DNA from 3 places in the Cupriavidus sp. R6-3 genome. Region 3 is predicted to be linked to each of the others. Evidence: predicted binding sites of a transcription regulator. Region 3 holds the regulator's gene; each other region holds the start of a gene.
What was found. The regulator sigma-54, encoded in region 3, starts transcription at its own class of promoters, with help from an activator protein. The targets are predictions, from matches to a motif close to TGGCANGNAANCTGCTTT.
Positions count from the first base shown of each region.

Region 1: the regulator sigma-54 is predicted to act here: its motif matches at 1,165-1,182, upstream of AC6EI8_RS16655 (GTP cyclohydrolase II).
Region 2: the regulator sigma-54 is predicted to act here: its motif matches at 3,120-3,137, upstream of AC6EI8_RS16400 (amidohydrolase/deacetylase family metallohydrolase).

Region 1 is NZ_JCBAJO010000112.1:7,594-14,133, reverse strand. Features, by position in the region: gene AC6EI8_RS16655 (GTP cyclohydrolase II) at 1-1,113, opposite strand, end outside; gene AC6EI8_RS16650 (acyltransferase family protein) at 1,303-2,382, opposite strand; gene AC6EI8_RS16645 (amino acid ABC transporter substrate-binding protein) at 2,637-3,569, shown strand; gene AC6EI8_RS16640 (amino acid ABC transporter permease) at 3,753-4,043, shown strand; gene AC6EI8_RS16635 (glycosyltransferase family 39 protein) at 4,424-6,181, shown strand; gene AC6EI8_RS16630 (DMT family transporter) at 6,178-6,540, shown strand, end outside.
Region 2 is NZ_JCBAJO010000109.1:1,648-8,187, forward strand. Features, by position in the region: gene AC6EI8_RS16385 (LysR family transcriptional regulator) at 100-993, shown strand; gene AC6EI8_RS16390 (MBL fold metallo-hydrolase) at 1,164-2,177, opposite strand; gene AC6EI8_RS16395 (MarR family winged helix-turn-helix transcriptional regulator) at 2,283-2,801, opposite strand; gene AC6EI8_RS16400 (amidohydrolase/deacetylase family metallohydrolase) at 3,171-4,454, shown strand; gene AC6EI8_RS16405 (xanthine dehydrogenase family protein molybdopterin-binding subunit) at 4,465-6,540, shown strand, end outside.
Region 3 is NZ_JCBAJO010000104.1:6,985-13,524, reverse strand. Features, by position in the region: gene rapZ (RNase adapter RapZ) at 1-674, opposite strand, end outside; gene AC6EI8_RS16050 (PsiF family protein) at 922-1,212, opposite strand; gene hprK (HPr(Ser) kinase/phosphatase) at 1,412-2,383, opposite strand; gene ptsN (PTS IIA-like nitrogen regulatory protein PtsN) at 2,457-2,912, opposite strand; gene hpf (ribosome hibernation-promoting factor, HPF/YfiA family) at 3,317-3,670, opposite strand; gene AC6EI8_RS16030 (RNA polymerase factor sigma-54) at 3,720-5,198, opposite strand; gene lptB (LPS export ABC transporter ATP-binding protein) at 5,376-6,200, opposite strand; gene lptA (lipopolysaccharide transport periplasmic protein LptA) at 6,300-6,540, opposite strand, start outside.

The DNA.
Region 1 (6,540 bases), on a different contig from region 3:
ATCGGGAATCGGCACCTGCTCGACCACTTCGATCCCCTGCGCGACCAGCGCGCCGTGTTTCATATTGCTCATCGAGGCCCAGCGGTCAATGCGACGGATGCCCAGCCAGTGGAAGACATCGGGCATCAGCTCCTGGAAGCGCATGTCCTGCACGCCCGCCACGCATTCGGTCCGCGCGAAATAGGTCTCGGCGCGGTCGCCGCCGACCTGCCGCTTGCGCGCGTTGTAGACCAGGAACTTGGTGACCTCGCCCAGCGCGCGGCCTTCCTTGCGGTTGTAGACCACCAGTCCGACCCCGCCCTGCTGGGCCATCTCGATGCACACCTCGATACCGTGCGCCAGATACGGGCGGCACGTACAGATGTCCGACCCGAATACGTCCGATCCGTTGCATTCGTCGTGCACGCGGCAGGCGACAGGCGTCTGCGGCTTGCCCAGCTGGCTGACGTCGCCGAAGAAATACAGCGTCATGCCGCCGATGGGCGGCAGGAAGACCTTCAGGTCGGGACGGGTCACCAGCTCCGGGAACATGCCGCTGGTCTGCTCGAACAGGCTGCGGCGCAGCGCGCTCTCCTTGATGCCGAAGCGGCGCGCCATGCCGGGCAGATACCAGACCGGATCGACGGCGGCCTTGGTCACCCGCACGTCGCCGTTGGCAAACAGGATCCTGCCGTCGGGGATCAGCCGGCCGGCGGCGATCGCCGCCACCAGTTCCGGCATGTTGATATGGGCGCGCGTGACGGCGATGGTCGGCCGGATATCGACGCCCGCAGCGATGCGGTCGGCGAAGACGGTCGAGACCAGATGTCCCCACGGGTCCAGCGACACGATCTTGTCGGGATCGCCCCATTGCGGATGCGGGCCGATGGGCTCGGCCGGCGCGGTGTCGGTCAGGTCGGGGCGGTGGTCGCGCTGCAACGTGCCCGAAGCGACCGCCAGCGCGCGATAGACCGCATAGGCGCCGGCATGCGTCCCGATCACGTTGCGATGCGCCGGATTGGTCAGCGTCGCGATCACGGGTCCGCGCTCGGCCGCGGTCGGCGCCCCCCAGTGGATCGGCTCGGCCGGCTTGTCGCGGCGTGCGTGCGAGGTCAGGACGATGTGATCGGACATGGCAGCCTCGAGGCGTGAATCCTGACCAAACGGTCAGGTTTACCTTGATGGTAGGCAATCGCCATGCCAAGCGCGTATGGGCGTTTTCCCCTTTTGAGTACGCTCCCTCACCAATTGCGGCACAACAACGGTTCATGCGGCGCCCACGTATCGTGCAGCGCCGCCGATGTTGCAGGCGGGCAACGCCTGCTAGCCGGCGAGCCCCGTACGGTTGCGCAACAACAACTTGCCCAGCGACGCGAGGGGGTCGCGCGATTCGACATATCGGTAAAAAAGCGCACCGGCGGCGTTGCTGGCCAGCCACGCCATCGCCATGCCGGCCGCGTTGAGCCACGGCATGCCGGGCGCGAGCTGCGACATCAGGCTGTTGACCAGCAGGCAGATCGGGAAGTGCACCAGGAACACCGAGTACGAGATCGCGCCGAACATGGCGAAGACACGGCCGCGCGGCCACGACGACAGCCAGCCGCCGCGCCGTGCCATCGCCAGCCACAACGCGACGACGACCGCCAGTGCGATGCGCGAGCGCATATCGACCAACAGCGCGGCCACGCCCACCGCCGCGAGCGCCGCGATCCACCAGGGGGAGCGCCCGCGATTGGAGGCCCAGTAGCCGAGCACGCCCAGGCCGTAGGCGCCGAAGAAATAGATCGCCCACATGTCCCAGCCGGCGTCCCGGTTGAACCAGAACAGCGAGGCCAGGCCGAGCGCCGCCACCAGCGCCACGCCCACGCGGACACGCCAGCCGGCGGGCATCCGGCGCGCCAGCCAAAGCGCCAGCAACAGCAGCCCGAACAGCTGGAAATCGATCGCGACATACCAGACGCCCGCGGACAGCGCGTCGATATCGAGCACGTCGTGCAACAGCAGCAGATGCGCCAGCAGCTGGCCCCATTGCGGCGGCGCCGGAATCGAGGGATGGTCCATGCCCTGCCGCGCGAGCGCCGCCGCGGCGATGGCGAGGACAATGGCCGCGGCGAAGGGCACGACGAGCTTGCGATAGCGCCGCAGCAGCGCCGTCAGCGGGCGGGACGCGCGCAGCAGTCCGTCCGGCGCCAGGCTGCGCGCCGCCAGGAAGCCGCCGATCACCAGGAAGAGCTGGACGGCGATGCGCGCGTAGTCGGCGAGCCAGTCGATCAGGGCGGGGGCGAGGGAATGGGCCGCATCGGACATCGGCCCGTAGAAGGCCAGATGGTGCAGCACGATCAGTTGCGAGCCGATGGCCTTGAGCGCATCGATGCCGGCCAGGCGCGCGGGTTGCGAAGACATGGGTGACAGACGGGAAGCGAACGGGAACCGAACGGAAATCGCGGCCCAGCCTCGACGCGCCCGTGCGCGACGCGACACCGGGCGCGTGGCCCGGGATTGTACCCGGGTGCAGGTGCCGGCGCCGCCATGCTGGTCCGGTCATTGTGCCCGCGTCATCACATCGACCTAGGGTATTTACTTATGACGAAGTTGTCCTTCCCCTGACTCCTCCCTATCGCTACCCTTTGGTCTTTGCTGTTTTCTATCGCATCGCCATGCTGTCCTCCCTTCGTTCTTTCCGTCGCCCTCTTCGTTCGTTCCGCCCGGTCCTCCTCGCGGCAGCCCTGCTCGGCACCGGCATCGCCCACGCCGCCGGCGCCGAGGCGTTGCACGGTTCGGTCATCGACAAGATCCGCTCCAGCGGCACCATCGTGCTCGGCTACCGCGAGTCCGCGCTGCCGTTCTCGTTCGCCGACGACAAGGGCCAGCCGGCCGGCTACGCGGTCGACCTGTGCCTGCGCGCGGCCGAGGGCGCCCGCCAGGCGCTCGGCCTGAAGGACCTGAAGGTGCGCTGGATGCCGCTGACGCCGCAGAACCGCATCCCCGCCATCGTCAACGGCCTGGTCGACCTCGACTGCGCGCCGAACACCAACACGCTCGAGCGCCAGAAGCAGGTCGCCTTCAGCGTCTCGCACTATGTGTCGACGGTGCGGATGCTGGTGCGTGCCGATGCGGGCATCGACTCGCTCGAGGACCTGCGCGGCAAGACCGTGGTGACGAGCGCCGGCTCGACCGGCGACCGCCACGTGCGCCGGCTCAAGGGCCAGTACGGCTATCGCGACGTCTACGCCAAGGACCACGGCGAATCGTTCCTGCTGCTCGAGTCCGGCCGCGCCCAGGCCTTCGTGATGGACGACGTGCTGCTGGCCGGCCTGCGCGCCCGCGCCAAGGATCCATCGCAATTCGTGATCGTCGGTCCCGCGCTGTCGGTCGAGCAGAACGCGCTGATGCTGTCGAAGTCGGACCCGGCGTGGAAGCGGCTGGTCGACGAGACCCTGGCCGGCGTCTATCGCGGCGCGCAGATCGAGGCGCTGCAGCAGCGCTGGTTCCAGAAGCCGATCGGCGGACGTGGCATCAACCTGGCGCTGGCCCCGTCGGCCGAGGTCCGCGAGGCGTGGAAGCATCCGTCCGACGCGGTCACGGAATAGGCGCATGCGGGGGCCAACGGCCTCCGCAATCCTTGCTTTCCATGAGGCCGACGCACCCGCGACGCCCGGTGTGACTCGCTTGACAGCCGCAAGTCAGGTTGGAGACACTGGCGCGGGCGGCGCGTCGGCGCCTGCCCATCGTCAGCCGCCCATCCGATGGACGGCAACTTTCGAGGAGACACCATGAGCAAGTTCGTCGCGACGGCCATCGCGCTGTGCATCGGCACCGCCTCGCTGGCGGTGCACGCCCAGAACACCGGCGGCAAGAAGCAGTTCGACCCGTACTCGCAAGGCGCCAAGGCGGGCGAGAAGTTCGACCCCTACAGCCAGGGGGCGAAAGCCGGCGACAAGTTCGATCCCTACACCCAGGGCACCAACCAGAGCACGCGCGCCGATCTCGCGCCGGGCCAGGACGAAGGCAAGAAGAACGGCCACAAGGCGAAGAAGGCCAAGCCCGCCAAGCCGGCGAACTGACATCGGCCCGACGGGCCAGCCCGGGGGCGGCCCGTCCCGATGGCGAATTCAAGAACCCGCTGCCGGCGGGTTTTTTTGCGTCCGTGCGCCCATCGCGCGCCGCCCGTGCCCGCGCGGGCGGCGGTGCGTCGCCGCTGCCGACCGGGGCGACGAGGCACGAAAAGTGAAATGGACGCCACAGGACATATGTCCCGAGCCGGAAAAGGCCCTCCGGTGCGGTCCCGTGTAGGACATTTTTCGGTATCAGCCGTCATAGCTTTCGCACAAAATGCGAACTTCGCCGTTGACATAGGCGTCGTATGCACCACACGGAGCGGCAGCGCTCCGTAGCGGGTTGTCAGCAAGCGGCCGAGGCCGCGCAGCACCGTTTCAGGAGTTTCATGCGCCGTTCCCCGACCACGCGCGCCGCCGGCTTGTCCGCGGCGGTGATTGCCCTGGTCGTCCTGTATATCGTCCTGCTCTGGTTCGGGACGCTGGACGCCCGCCATCTGTTGCGCTCCGACGAAGGCCGCTATGCCGAGATCGCCCGCGAGATGTTCGCCAGCGGCGACTGGGTCACGATCCGCTACAACGGCGTCAAGTATTTCGAGAAGCCGCCCTTTCACCTGTGGGTGACGGCGCTGACCTATACCGCCTTCGGCCTGGGCGAGTGGCAGGCGCGGCTGTGCGTGGCGCTGTCCGGCTTTATCGGCCTGCTGGCGTCGATGTGGGCGGCCGGCCGCTGGTTCGGCGCGCGCGCCGGCTGGCTGACCGGCCTGGCGCTGGCCGCCGCGCCGATGTGGAGCGTCGCCGCGCACTTCAATTCGCTGGACATGACGCTGGCCGGCGCGCTCGCCTGCGTGCTGGCCTGCATGCTGCTGGCGCAGCATCCGGACACCACCCCGGCCGCACGCCGCGGCTGGATGCTGGGCTGCTGGGCCGCGATGGGCGTCGCCATCCTGACCAAGGGGCTGATCGGCATCGCGTTGCCCGGGCTGGTGCTGGTGGTCTACACCGCCATCACGCGCGACTTCGGCCTGTGGCGCCGCCTGCATCTGCTGTGGGGCGCCGCGCTGCTGCTGGCGATCACGGTGCCGTGGTTCTGGCTGATCGCCGAGCGCAATCCGGAATTCCTGCGCTTCTTCTTCATCCATGAGCATTGGCAGCGCTATACGACCAGCGTCCATCATCGCCAGGGACCGGTGTGGTACTTCGTGCCCTTGCTGCTGGCCGGCTTCCTGCCGTGGCTGGCGCTGGCGCCGGGCATCTGGCGCGCGGTGCGCCGCGAGCGGACCGAGGCGGCGCAGGCGGGGGAGCCGGCAAATGCCGTCCCGCTGCGCCCAGCCCTGCTGATGCTGGTCTGGGCCGGCGCCATCTTCGTCTTCTTCAGCCTGTCGAACTCCAAGCTGCCCGGCTATATCGTGCCGATCTTCCCGGCGCTGGGCATGCTGGCCGGCGTCGCGCTGGACCGCATCGGCGACACCGGCTGGCGCCGCCTGGTGCTGCTGATGCTGGGCGTTTCGGTGCTCGGGCTGGCCGCCACGCCGGTGGTCGCGACGCTCGATTCCGACAACACGCCCAACGCCTATTACCGGATCTTCGCGCTGTGGATCGGCGCCGCCTTCGTCGTCATGTTCGCCGGCGTGCTGCTCGCCCACTGGCTGGCGCGGCGCAACGGCCGGCTGGCCAGCATCGTGGTCTACGGCCTGGCGATGTACACCAGCTTCACGGTCGCGCTGCTCGGCCATGAGGTGATGGGCCGGCGCACCTCCGGCATCGACCTGGTACCCGCCATTCAGCAGGTGCTGAAGGACGACATGCCGTTCTACGGCGTCGGCATGCTCGACCACACGCTGCCGTTCTACCTGCGCCATCCGCTGACGCTGGTCTGGCATCCCGACGAACTGCAGTTCGGCCTGCAGCAGGAACCGGACAAGTGGATTCCGACGCTGGAGGCGTTCGAACAGACGTGGCGCAACGGCCGGCCCGCGGTCGCCATCATGTCGCCGGAGATGTACACCAGATTGCAGGCTCAGGCGTTGCCCATGTATCGGGTCGCCGAAGACGTGCGCCGCGTCGTGGTCACCAATTTCGCTGCGCCGCCCGCGCCTGCTGCCCCGGCCGCGTCCGCAGCGCCCGCTTCCGCTTCCAATCGATGACGATCACCACCTTCGCTTTCATCCTGACCGGCGTGTTGCTCAACGCCTGCGCGCAACTGCTGCTCAAGGCCGGCGTCAACGCGGTGGGCGCGATCGCGCTGGACCGCGCCACGCTGTTCGATACCGCGCTGCGCGTGCTGGCCCAATGGCCGGTGCTGGCTGGGCTGAGCCTCTACGTCGCCAGCGTCGCGGTGTGGATCGTCGGTCTGTCACGCGTCGATGTATCGATGGCCTACCCGATGCTGTCGCTCGGCTATGTGGTCAACGCGGTGGCCGCATGGTGGCTGTTCGGTGAGATGATCGGACCATTGCGGATGGCCGGCATCCTGCTGATCCTGGCCGGCGTGTTCCTGATCGCA
Region 2 (6,540 bases), on a different contig from region 3:
ACCGCTCAAAGGCCCCCCAAAGGCCCCCCGAAAAACCGCCCGAACACCTGCGCGAATCCCTGCCCAAATGGCCGCCTCGAACGACACCCCTTGAACGACATCCTCGATCCCCAACTGCTGCGCAGCTTCGTCGCCGTGGCCGACAGCGGCAGCTTCACCCGCGCCGCCGAGCGCGTCCATCTGACCCAGTCCACCGTCAGCCAGCAATTGCGCCGGCTCGAGGAACAGTGCGGCTGCGCGCTGCTCGACCGCGGCGGGCGCTATGTCACGCCGACCCCGGAGGGCGAACGGCTGCTGGGCTATGCACGGCGGATCCTGCAACTGTCGGGCGAGGCCGTCGCGCAGATCCGCGACAGCGCGGTGCAGGGCGAGATCCGGCTCGGCGTGCCGGAAGACTTCGCGGCGCAGACGCTGACGCCGGTGCTGGCCGATTTCGCCGACGCCTGGCCCGGCGTGCGGCTCGAGGTCACCAGCGGCCTGAGCCACGAGCTATGGCAAGGCTTCCAGGAGGGGGATTTCGATCTGGCGCTGATCAAGCAGCGCGAGGGCAGCGCCGCCGGGTTGGCAAGCTGGCCCGAGCCGCTGTGCTGGATCGACAGCCGCCGGCGTCCCGCCTTCGGGCGCGAGCCGGTGCCGCTGGCCGTCTTTCCCGGCGGCGCCCTGTATCGCGGCGAGATGACGCATGCGCTGGAGGCGAGCGGCCGGCGCTGGCGCATCGGCTTCGTCAGCGCCAGTCTTGCCAGCCTGAGCTCGGCGGTGGCCGACGGCCTGGGCATCAGCCTGCTGCCGCGCCGCGTGGTCACGCGCGCGCATCGCGTGCTCGACGAGCCCGCGCTGATCGGCGCGGTGCCGCCGGTCGAGCTGAGCCTGCATGCCCGGCCGGAACCGTCGGCGCCGGCGCGCGACATGGCGGCGCGGCTGCAGGCCAGGTGCGATGCCGTGATGCGGCGCGACCAGCGGCGCGGCCAGTTGCGCGGCCAGTTGCGCGACTAGCACCCGCTCAAGCACCGCTTTAGTCCCGGCGAGCAGCCTGTTAGCACCGGATCAGCGACGAGTCAGCACCGAGTTGGCACCGAGTTAGCACTGAGTCAGCACGGTGCAGCGGCCGGTCGGCAGCGGGCAGCGCCGGGTCAGCGACGCGTTAGCGGCGGATCGGCGCGTGATCACCGGTCCGTGCGGATCGGCCCGAACTCCACCGGCACCCACGTATAGCCGTTGCCGTCGGCCCGCACGTGCCCGATGCCGGGGAAGGGCAGATGCATGCCGGCGACCCACAGCTTGTTGCGCGCGGCATCGTTGAACAGCCGCTTGCGCGTGCGCACCGCGGCGCGGCTGTCCACGTCGAATTCGATCGCCACGTCCGGCCGGCGGAACTGCACCGCATGGCTGTGCACGATGTCGCCCCACACCAGCAGGCTCTGCGCCTTGCCGTTCTTCTCGGAGCGCAACAGATAGCCGGTATGGCCCGGGGTATGGCCGTAGGCGGCCACCGCGGCGATGCCCGGCACGACCTCGTCGCCGGCCTTGAAGGTGCGGAAGCGCCCGCCCGCCTGATACGGGGCGACCGCATCCCGCGCCATCTTGAAGTAGGGCTGGGCCTCGGCCGGGGCCTTGTCGGCGACGTCCTGCGACAGCCAGTAGTCGGCGTCCATCTGCGAGGCATGGACCGTCGCGGTCGGGAACGCCGGCTTGCCGTCGACCGCCAGGCCGCAGGCGTGGTCGCCATGCAGATGGGTTAGCAGCACGGTGTCGATCTGCATCGGGTCGTAGCCGGCGGCGCGAACGTTGTCGACGATCTTGCCCAGCGCGGGGCCGAAGCAGGCGCCGGCGCCGGTGTCGATCAGCACCAGATTCTTGCCGGTGTGGATCAGAAACCCATTGACCGCGGTCTGCACGCCCGGCGTCGACTCCACGAACATGCGCGCCAGCAGGGATTGCACCTCGCGCGCGCTGGTGTTGCGCAGCAGCTTGGGGTCGACATCGATATAGCCGTCGTACAGTGCGGTGATCTCGAACTCGCCGAGCATCATCCGGTAATAGCCGGGCACCTGATTCTGCTGCTGCGCCGGCACGCCCTGCGCGTGGGCCGGCGTGCCGGCAAGCGCCGCGCACGACAGTGCGGCGGCCAGCGCGAGAGGAAGAACACGACGCGGAAGGGCAAAACGGGACGGGTTCATGCGGCGCTCCATGCGGAAGAACGTTGTTTGGCGCAATGACGGGAACAACAAGCCGGAAATCGGGCTGGCGCTAATGTATCACTCGTCACATTTCCCCGCAGGCCGTCACTCCACTGGCGGCAGCCGATACGGCACGCTGCCGTGCTCGTTGGTCGCCTCGACCAGGCGGATCAGATACAGCAGGAACCGTTCACGGTCGGCCGGCGGCAGATGGTCGACGGTGCGATCGTGCGCGCGCTGAACCGCCGCCTCCATCTTCCTGACCAGTGTCTTGCCCTTGCGGGTCAGCTTGACGAGCTTGACGCGCCGGTCGGTTTCGCTTTGCCGGCGCTGCAGCAGTCCGCGCGCCTCCAGCCGAGGAATGACTTCGGCCACCGTGGTGCGCTCCAGGCCTACCTCGAGGGCCACGGTGTTCTGGTCGAGTTCGCCGTGCTGCTCCAGTGCCGTCAACAGGCTGTACTGGACGGGCGTGATGCCGAACGCCTCGGTCTCCTCGAGGAACAGCGAGCAGTGGACCTGATGCAGGCGCCGGATCAGGAAGCCGGGGCGCCCCAGCAGCGTGGAGCGGTGCCGGGCGGCGTCGATCTCGGTCTGGATGGCGATGGGTCGTTTGGTCGTCGTCATGCGGTGCGGTGTTCGGAAACGGACGGCATTTCGCCGCCGGCGGTTGGCGCCAGGTCAGGGGGCAGCCGTTCCAGCGTGGCTTCGGTTGCCGCCATTATCGCCGAATAGGTGGTATGCCCCGTATTGCACAGCAACGGGGCAGGTTTGCTGCCCGCTGGGCTCGTATACGCCGATTCCCGGTGCGCCGGCACCAGCCTCGCGCATCCGGAATCGACCCGGATAAGTGGCATACCCCGTATTTCGTTGCGTCGACGCAAGACCGCAAAGCGTTGGCCGGCAAGGGTTTCCGGCAACGGAGGCCGGGCCTGCGGCATGCACTGGCAAAGTTCTTGCGTTTTGCAGGCAGCGTTTTCACCCCACGAGGCCAGCATGACTGCAAGCAAGCGCGACATCGTTCTTCGGCAAGGCCGCGTCATCGATCCGGACGCCGGCATCGACGCGGTGTGCGATGTATGGATCCGCAACGGCCGCATCGCCGCCGTCGGCGACGGCTCGGCGGCCTTGCCTGCCGACGCCGATGCGGCCGAAGTCGTCGACTGCCGCGGCAAGCTGGTGCTGCCCGGCCTGATCGACACGCACGCGCACGTGTACCAGTACGTGACCGGACGCTTCGGCCTGAACGCGGACATGTGCGGCGTGCATTCCGGGGTCACCACGCTGATCGACCAGGGCGGCGCGAGCTGCATGACGCTGCCCGGCTTTCGGCACTACGTTGCCGAGCCGGCAAGCAGCCGCGTCTACGCCTTCCTGTCGGCCTATCTGGTCGGCGGGCTCGAAGGCCATTACTACGCGGAGCTGTATCGGCCCGAATGCGTCGATGTCGATGCCACGGTGAAGGCCGCGCTGGCCAACGCCGACCTGGTGCGCGGCATCAAGGCCCATGCCGAGCTCGGCGGGTTTGCGCGGTGGGGCGTCGAGGTGATGCGTGCGTCCGCCGAGATTGGCCGTCAGACAGCGCTGCCGGTCTACGTCCACTTCGGCCAGTTGTGGCCGATGCCTGGCCACGCCGAGCACGATGTCGACCCCGACACGATCCTCGAGCAGGTGGTCGACATGCTCAAGCCTGGCGATGTGCTGGCGCACCCGTTCAGCCGCCATCCCGGCGGCTTCGTCAACCGCGACGGCACCGTGCACCCGCTGGCGCGCGAGGCGGCGGCGCGCGGCCTGAAGATCGACGTCGGTCACGGCTCGCACTTCAGCTACCGGATGGCGCGCACCGTGCTGGACGCCGGCATCGTGCCCGATACGCTGGGCGCCGACATGCACGGCTACAACACGCACGTGCCGGCGCCAGCGGGTACGCCGGCGGAACATCCGGACCAGGACCATATGTTCCTCGGCCGCGTCCGCTTCAGCCTGGTGTCGGCGATGACCAGCATGCTGGCGCTCGGTTTGCCACTGGACCATGTGGTGCGCATGGCCACCGTCAATGCGGCACGCATGGCCGGCCTGAAGGACGGCGCCGGCACGCTGCGGGTCGGTGCCGAGGCCAACGTCTCGGTGCTGGAAGACCTGCGTGGCCGCTGGGTCCTCGCCGACAACGAGGGGACCCAGGTGGTGGTCGAGCGGATGCTGGAACCGGTGTTCTGCCTGCGCGCCGGGCAGCGCTTCGATGCGGCCGCGTCCATCCTGCCGGTTGCGCAGGTCGCCTAGGGAGATCGCGATGACGACCCCGGCAGCGCACGGCGACCGCAGCAGGAACGGCGGTAACAACGGCGGCAACAACGGCGGCAAGACCGGCGGCATCGGCGCGCGGCTGCGCCGCAAGGAGGACGACCGTTTCCTGCGCGGCCGCGGCGACTATGTCGCCAACCTGCGCATGGTCGGCATGCGCGATGTCGCGTTCGCGCGCAGTCCGCTGGCGCATGCGCGCATCCGCGGCATCGAGAAGCCCGAAGGGCTGGCCGATGCGGTATTCACGCTGGCCGACCTCGACGGAGTGCGGCCCATCGTCGCCGACTCGGGGCTCGCCGGCTTCAAGTCGTCGGCGCAGCCGGTGCTCGCCGACGGCAAGGTGCGCCAGGTCGGCGAGATGATCGCGATGTGCGTGGCCCCGACCCGCGCGCTGGCCGAAGACATTGCGGCGCAGGTCTTCGTCGACTTCGAGGAGCTGCCGGCGGTGGTCGACATGCTGGCCGCACGCGAGGCCGGCGCGCCGCTCGTGCACGAGCACTGGGGCGACAACGTGTTTCTTTCGACGGCGGTCGGCACGGACGGCGACAACGAGGCCGCGTTGGCCGCGATCCGCGCGAGCGCGCCGATTCACGTCATCCGCACGCTGCGTACCGCGCGCCAGAGCATGGCGCCGATGGAGGGCCGTGGCGTGGTCGCCTGGTGGGACCGGCGCCTGGCCCAGCTGGTGGTGGTCACCGCGGCGCAAATGCCGCATATCAACCGCACGGGGTTGGCAGGCTGTCTGGGCCTGGACGAAGGGCAGGTTCGCGTGATCTCGCCGGACGTCGGCGGCGGCTTCGGCTACAAGGGAATCCTGCTGCCCGAAGAAGTCTGCGTCGCGTGGCTGGCGATGCGGCTGGAGCAGCCGGTGCGCTGGATCGAGGATCGGCGCGAGCAGCTGACGGCCAACGCGAACTGCCGCGAGCACGCCTATCGCATCGAGGCCTGGGCCGAGCGCGATGGCCGCCTGCTGGCGGTCGACTGCGAGGCCACGGTGGATTCGGGCTGCTATTCGTCGTACCCGTTCTCGGCCTGCCTGGAGGCCGCACAGGTCGGCAGCATCCTGCCGGGGCCCTACATGATGGAGCGCTATCGCTGCCGCACCTGGTCGGTGGCGACCAACAAGCCGCCGATCCTGCCATACCGCGGCGTGGCGCGCACCGGCGTCTGCTTCGCGATCGAGAGCGTGATGGACGCGGTCGCGGTCGAGGCGGGGCTGGAACCCCATCAGGTGCGGCTGCGCAATCTGGTGCCGCCCGAGCGCATGCCGTTCGACAACATCACCGGCAAGCACTTCGACAGCGGCGACTATCCCGAATGCGTGCGACGCGCCGTGGCGGCCATCGATCTGCCGGGCCTGCGGGCGCGCCAGCAGCGCGGCGAGCCCGACGGGCGCCGCATTGGCGTCGGGTTTGCGGTGTTCTGCGAGCAGGGCGCCCATGGCACCTCGGTCTATCACGGCTGGGGCATTCCGATGGTGCCTGGCCGCGAGCCGGCCGTGGTGCGGCTGACGCCGGACGGCGTGCTGGAGATCCGCGCCGGCGTGCATTCGCACGGGCAAGGTATGGAAACGACGCTGGCCCAGATCGCGCACGAGGTGCTCGGCGTCGACACCGATCAGGTGCGCGTGCTGCTTGGCGATACCGCGATCACGCCGTACTCCACCGGCACCTGGGGCTCGCGCTCGATCGTGATGGCGGGCGGAGCCGTGGGCCAGGCCTGCAAGCAGTTGCGAACACGGCTGCTGCACATCGGCGCCCATCTGCTGGGCCTGCCTGTGCCGGCGGCGCGCTGGGAGGACGGGGCGGTGGTGGGCGGCGGTGGCCGCGTGCCGCTGGCCGAGCTCGCCCACGTCTGGTACCGGCAGCCGCAGAAGTTGCCCGCCGATGTCGATCCTTCGGGGCTGGAGGTCATGACCACCTACCAGGCAACGCGCGATACCGGCACCTTCAGCTATGCGTGCCATGCGGTGGCGGTCGCCGTCGATACCGAACTCGGCAAGGTCGAACTGATCGACTACGCGATCGTCGAGGACGGCGGCGTGCTGATCAATCCGATGGTGGTC
Region 3 (6,540 bases):
ATCGGCTGGCTCTGCAGGAAATCGATGACGGGCGCATCGCGTCCGGTCAGGGGCCGCAGTTGCAGGTCGTAATACGGATTGGGCAGCGAGCGCACGTCGAACACCATGTCGGCATCGCTCGGCACGCCGTGCTTGAAGCCGAACGAGGTGAACAGCAGTGTCAGCTCCAGATTGTCGTCGCGGATGAAATCCTTGATCCATGCGCGCAGCGTATTGGTGCGCACATTGCTGGTGTCGATGCGATGCGCCGATTCGGCCAGCGGGCTCAGCAGCTCGCGTTCCATCTCGATCGCTTCGACCAGCGGGGTCTCGTTCGGTACGGGCGCGCCGTCCGCCTCGCGCGCAGCCAGCCGCACCGACAGCGGATGGCGCCGCCGCGTTTCGGAATAGCGCTGCACCAGCGAATCGGTACTGGCGGTCAGGAAGACCACGCGGACCTCGTGATCGGCCGACAGGCTCCGCAGCGTCTCCGGCAGCCTGGCCAGCGATTCGCGGCTGCGGATATCGGTGGCGATACCCAGATGCGTGTAGCCCTCGGCCGCAAGGTAGCGGGCGAGTTCGGGGATGAACTGCGCGGGCAGGTTGTCGACGCAGTAGTAGCCTGCGTCTTCGAGCACGTTCAATGCAACCGATTTGCCGGAGCCGGAAATGCCGGTGATGAGGACGATGCGCATAACGCTTGAAGGATAGCATCGCGTGATGATTGCGTCATGACGGTCCGATGAAATCCGCGGCTCGTGAGGCGGCCATCGGCGGAAATGGCGGCGAAAGCGTGCGAAAGCCGCGCAATGGGTAGTGAGCCGGCAAAGAAAAAGGCGAACCGCCGTGTGCCGCACGATTCGCCTTTATTTCTTTCCGACTCTTGTTTCGCCGTCTATTTCGCTTTCCGGCGCTCCGGAACAATGCCGGCTCGGTGTGCCGTCATGCGGACAGGCATTCCTTCATGAACGCCTTGCGTTCGTCGCCCTTCTTGCCGCTCGCCTGCGCATTGCACGCCTTCATCTTTTGCTGCTGCGAGTTGCCGGCGGTGGCGGGTTTGGCCGACAGGCATTCCTTCATGAAGGCCTTGCGCTCGTCGCCCGTCTTGCCGGCCGCCTGCGTGTTGCACGTCTTCATCTTGCTCTGCTGGCTGTTGCCGGAGGCGGTCTGGGCAAACGCGCCCGTGGCGACCAGAGGGCACAGCAGCACGCAGGTTGCGATCAGTGTCTTCATGCTGAAATCTCCTGACTGAGGATCGGGTCGCCAAGCGCAGGATGCGCAACGGCGCAGGCTGGGCGTGATGCCCATTACAGCACAAAACGCTGAAAACCCCAATCAGGTTGACGCTGTCGGCGTGTCCGGCACGCCGATGCGTCAAGGCGCAGTTGCGGCGCGGCCCGGGCTGCCGAAGGAATCGGGCTCGGTCAGACGCTCAAAGCAGGCGGCCCTGGCCGCGCGACGCCGCATCGGCCTGCATCGCCGCACGCTGGCGGTCCATGAAATCGCGCAGCGTGTCGATGCCGCGCAGACGCAGGATGGTATTGCGCACCGCCGCCTCCACCAGCACCGCAAGGTTGCGGCCGGCCGCCACCTGGATCTTCACCATATGGATCGGCAGGCCGAGCACGTCGAGATATTGCGAATCGAGCGGCAGCCGCTCGAATTCGCCGTCGTTGCGGCGAACCAGCTGGACCACGAGCTTGAGCTTCATCTTCCGGCGCACAGCGGTTTCGCCGAAGATCGTCTTGATGTCGAGCAGGCCCAAGCCGCGCACTTCCAGCAGGTTCTGCAGCAGCGGCGGGCAGCGGCCCTCGACGAAATCGGGGCCAAGACGCACGAAATCGACCGCATCGTCGGCGACCAGGCCGTGTCCGCGCGAGATCAGTTCGAGGCCCAGCTCGCTCTTGCCAAGGCCCGATTCGCCCATGATCAGCACGCCCATGCCGAGGATGTCGAGGAACACCCCGTGCATGGTCACGCGCGGCGCGGAAATGCGCGACAGATACAGCCGCAGATGGTCGATGACCGCAGCCGAGGATACCGGCGTCGTGAACAGCGGCGTGGAAGAGCGCGTGCAGCGCAATTCCAGGTCCGGCGGCGGCTCCATGCCGTCGGCCACCACCAGGAAGGGCGGCTCGAGCAGGATCAGCTCGCCCATCTGGCGCTTGCGCGTTTCGTCGTCGAGCCGCTGGTAGTAGGTGATCTCCGGCTTGCCGAGCACCTGGATCCGGTTCGGGTGAATCAGGTTCAAGTGGCCGACCAGGTCGGCCGCCGAGGTCGCCTCGCGTGCGAAGTCGAGATCGAAGGCGCGATCGGCGCCCTCCAGCCCGGCCACCCAGGACAATTTGAGGTCGGCTGCGTTGTCGTCGAAGATCGACTGGGAGGTAACGCCGGTGAGTTCCATGCGGGATGAGGCGGGGCGCTGGGGCGGTGGTGAATGCGGGTGGCGCGGCGGTCGGCCGCTTACGCCGAGAGGGTCAAGGATGCCATTGCACCAGCAACTGGTGAACCGCATCGGGCGTCGGCAAAGCGGCGAGGCCTTCACGCATATCGCGATCGGACAATAGCTGAGCGATTTCCGACAGGATTTCGAGATGCTGCTGCGTGGCCTGTTCGGGCACCAGCAGGAAGATCAACAGCGAAACGGGCTTGCCATCGGGCGATTCGAACGGAATCGGCTCGGCAAGCCGCATGAAGGCGGCCAGCGGCTGCTTCAGGCCCTTGATGCGGCCATGCGGAATGGCCACGCCGGCGCCAAGGCCGGTCGAGCCGAGCGATTCGCGGGCGAACAGATTGTCGGTCACCGTGGCGCGCGCCACGCCATGGTTGTTCTCGAACAGCAGCCCGGCCTGTTCGAACACGCGTTTTTTGCTGGTGACGCTGACGTCGAGCGAGATATTGCCGGGCGGCAGCAGTTTGGCCAAACGGTTCATTTGAAATGCGCGGAATTCCTGATACTGGCGCCGCCATGCGGTTTCTTGCCGGCGTGGGCCGGTCTGCCGTTGCTGGGCGGTGCGTTCGTTGCCGCCGCTTCCCGACTATCAGCGTGCGGCACATTATAGTGCAGGGGGGCTCCCTGCCGTCCGATGCCGATCGCCCCGAGCGGCATTGCGCAAGGAAACGGGGCGGGCATTCTCTACATGTATTGCACAGCATACACCGGGAAGCCAGCCAGACGGAACCCCATCCCGGTTTCATCCTATAGGTTGCACGGCGAGCCGGCACCGCGGCCTCGCCCCAGTCTCCGCGCGCGGGGCGCAAAAAAGCCGTGCTCCTGGCACGGCTTCTTTCCTCACTTCAAGGCCGGCCGGCGTTGTGGCCGAGCCGAATCTTCAAGCTACTGCTGGGCCTGACTGGCCACGAAGCTGTGGTACTTCAGCGATTCGCGGTCGTGGCTCTGCACCTTGTCCTTGTAGCGGATCACTTGCCGGTCCAGCTTGTCGACCAGCATGTCGATCGCCGCATAGAGATCTTCGTGGTGCGCCTCGACAAAGATGTCCTTGCCCTTCAGATGCACATTGATTTCCGCGCGTTGACGGCGATCCTTTTCCTTTTGATTGTCGACCGATAGCAGCACGCTGACGTCAATAACCTGATCGAAATGCCTGAGGATTCGCTCCAGTTTCGTTTCCACGTACTCACGCAGCGAAGGCGTGATGTCCAAGTGGTGTCCACTGATCTTGAAGTTCATAGCGCTTCTCCTTCTGAAAGAGCCGCACCAGGCAGGCGATGCGACTCGGCTACAAAGACTTGCGAAGGTTCACGGCGGGGATCTTCAAGGCTTCACGGTATTTGGCGACGGTACGTCGCGCCACGACGAAGCCTTGTTCCCCCAGCAGTTCGGCAATCCGGCTGTCGGACAACGGGTTTCTGGGGTCTTCGGCTCCTATCAACTGCTTGATCAGCGCACGGATTGCGGTGGAAGAGGCGGCACCGCCGGTTTCGGTCGATACATGGCTGCCAAAGAAATATTTCAGCTCGAATGTCCCCATCGGGGTGGCCATGTACTTATTGGTCGTCACACGAGAAATGGTCGACTCGTGTAGACCCAGTGTATCGGCTATCTCCCTCAAAACCAAGGGGCGCATCGCAATTTCACCGTGCGTGAAGAAATTCTTTTGCCGCTCCACGATGGCTTGTGCGACGCGCAAAATGGTGTCGAAACGCTGCTGGATATTCTTGATGAGCCAGCGCGCCTCCTGCAGTTTCTGCTGCAATCCCGCGGCGCCGGTATCGCCTTTTGCACCGCGCAAGATTTGCGCATACATGTCGTTGATGCGCAGCCGCGGCATCACGTCGGGATTGAGCTGGGCGATCCAGTTATGGCCGCTCTTGCGCACGAACACGTCGGGCACGACGAAATCCGCTTCCGGCCGGCTGTAGGCGTGGCCGGGATAGGGCGCGAGCGAGCGGATCAGCTCGTGCGCGGCCTTCAGCTGCATGTCGTCGACCTGCAGCGCCTTCTTCAGGCGGGTGTAATCGCGCGCGGCCAGCAGTTCGAGGTGATGGCGCACGATCGTCATCGCCAGCTCGCGCTGCGGATGTTCGATGCGTCGCAGTTGCAGCGACAGGCATTCGGCCGCGTTGCGCGCCCCGACCCCGGGCGGGTCGAAGCTTTGCAGCAGCGTCAGCATCGCATGCACTTCGTCGAGCTCGAATTCGAGCTCTTCAGGCAATTCGGAAAGGATTTCCTCGAGCGAGGCGCTCAGGTAGCCGTCGTCGTCGAGCGATTCGATCAGGAAAATCGCCAGGCCCTTGTCGCGCGTGGAGATTTTCAGCGGCGCCAATTGCTCCATCAGATATTCGCGCAGCGTGGGCTCGGCATCGCGCAATTGCAGCGGCGTTTTCTCGTCCTCGTCGCTTTGCGGACGGCGGGCGAAATCGTCCAGGCTCCAGTCGCCGCCATAATCGTCGCCCGCGCCGTCGGCATAGCCGTCGTCGGCGGACGCGGCGCCATCCGCGCACGAATCGGCGGGGGCCGTCGGCTCGGAAGACGGGGTCGTGGTGGTGGTCTGGACATTGACCGACCCGTCGGCGGCGACCCGCAGCGGGCTTTCGATCCAGTCGTTTTCGCGTTCGAGCAGGGGATTCTCGGTCAGCGCCTGCTCGACTTCCTGTTGCAGTTCCAGCGTGGAGAGCTGCAACAGCCGGATCGACTGCTGCAGCTGCGGCGTCAGGGCCAGATGCTGGGAGAGGCGTAGCTGTAGCGACGGTTTCATGCGGCCTATTTTATGCGCAACTTCGGCCGCGATGGAACGGAATTTGCTATCGGAAGTTTCGATTGCGTGGTCAGAAGCGATTGCCTGATGGATCACCAGTGCAGGATCCATACATCGCCCGCGCACAAACGAAAACGGCCGCCCTCTGTACGAGGGCGGCCGCGCGCCAAACCGCCATTACATGCGGAAGTTTTCGCCCAGATAGACGCGCCGCACCGATTCGTTGGCGATGATGTCCTTGGGCTCGCCGGCCGCGAGCACCGCGCCTTCGCTGATGATGTACGCGTGGTCGCAGATGCCCAGCGTCTCGCGCACGTTGTGGTCGGTGATCAGCACGCCGATATTGCGTGCCTTCAGGAAGCTGACGATGCGCTGGATCTCGCCGACCGCGATCGGATCGACGCCGGCGAACGGCTCGTCGAGCAGGATGAAGCGCGGCGCCGAGGCAAGCGCCCGTGCGATCTCGACGCGGCGGCGCTCGCCGCCCGACAGCGACAGCGCGGGGTTGTTGCGCAGGTGCGCGATCTGCAGATCGTCGAGCAGGCTGTCCAGCCGCCGCTCGATCTCGGCGCCGGACAGCGCCTTGCCGTTGTCTCGCTGCAGTTCCAGCACCGCGCGGATGTTCTGCTCGACATTGAGCTTGCGGAACACCGACGCTTCCTGCGGCAGGTACGACAGGCCCATGCGCGCGCGCTCGTGGATCGGCAGGCCGCTGATGTGCTGGCCGTCGAGCACGATGTCGCCTTCGTCGAGCGCGACCAGGCCCACGATCATGTAGAACGAGGTGGTCTTGCCCGCGCCATTGGGGCCGAGCAGGCCGACGACCTCGCCGCTCTTGACGTCCAGCGACACGTCCTTGACCACGGTGCGCGAGCCGTAGCGCTTCTTCAGATGACGCACCACCAGGTTGCTGGTGGCCGGCATCGTGCCCGCGCCGGCACCGGCTGCGGTGTTGGCGTTGGCGGCGGGAGCGGTGGCGGTAGCGGTGTCGGCAACGGACATGTGGGCAATCCTTTGATACTGCGTAATGCGAAGCGGGCGTGGCGAAGCGTACGTGGCGCGGCGTGCGCGGCGTGCGGGTACGTCAGGCCCGGGAAGCGATCAGGGCTTGGCCGTCGGCGAGCCCTTCAGGTCCACGCCGGCGCCACTGCCGCCGGTCCCCTGGCTCTGGCGCGGCGACAGCACGGCGCGTACGCGGCCGGACGGGTTCGCCGGCGCCGCGTTGCCGCTGCCACCGGCCGCGGTGTAGAACTCGTTGCGGCTGTCGTAGGTCAGCACCGCGCCGCGGATCTCGTCGACCACCTTGGCGCCCGCCAGCCGCGCCATGCGCGCATTGCCGATC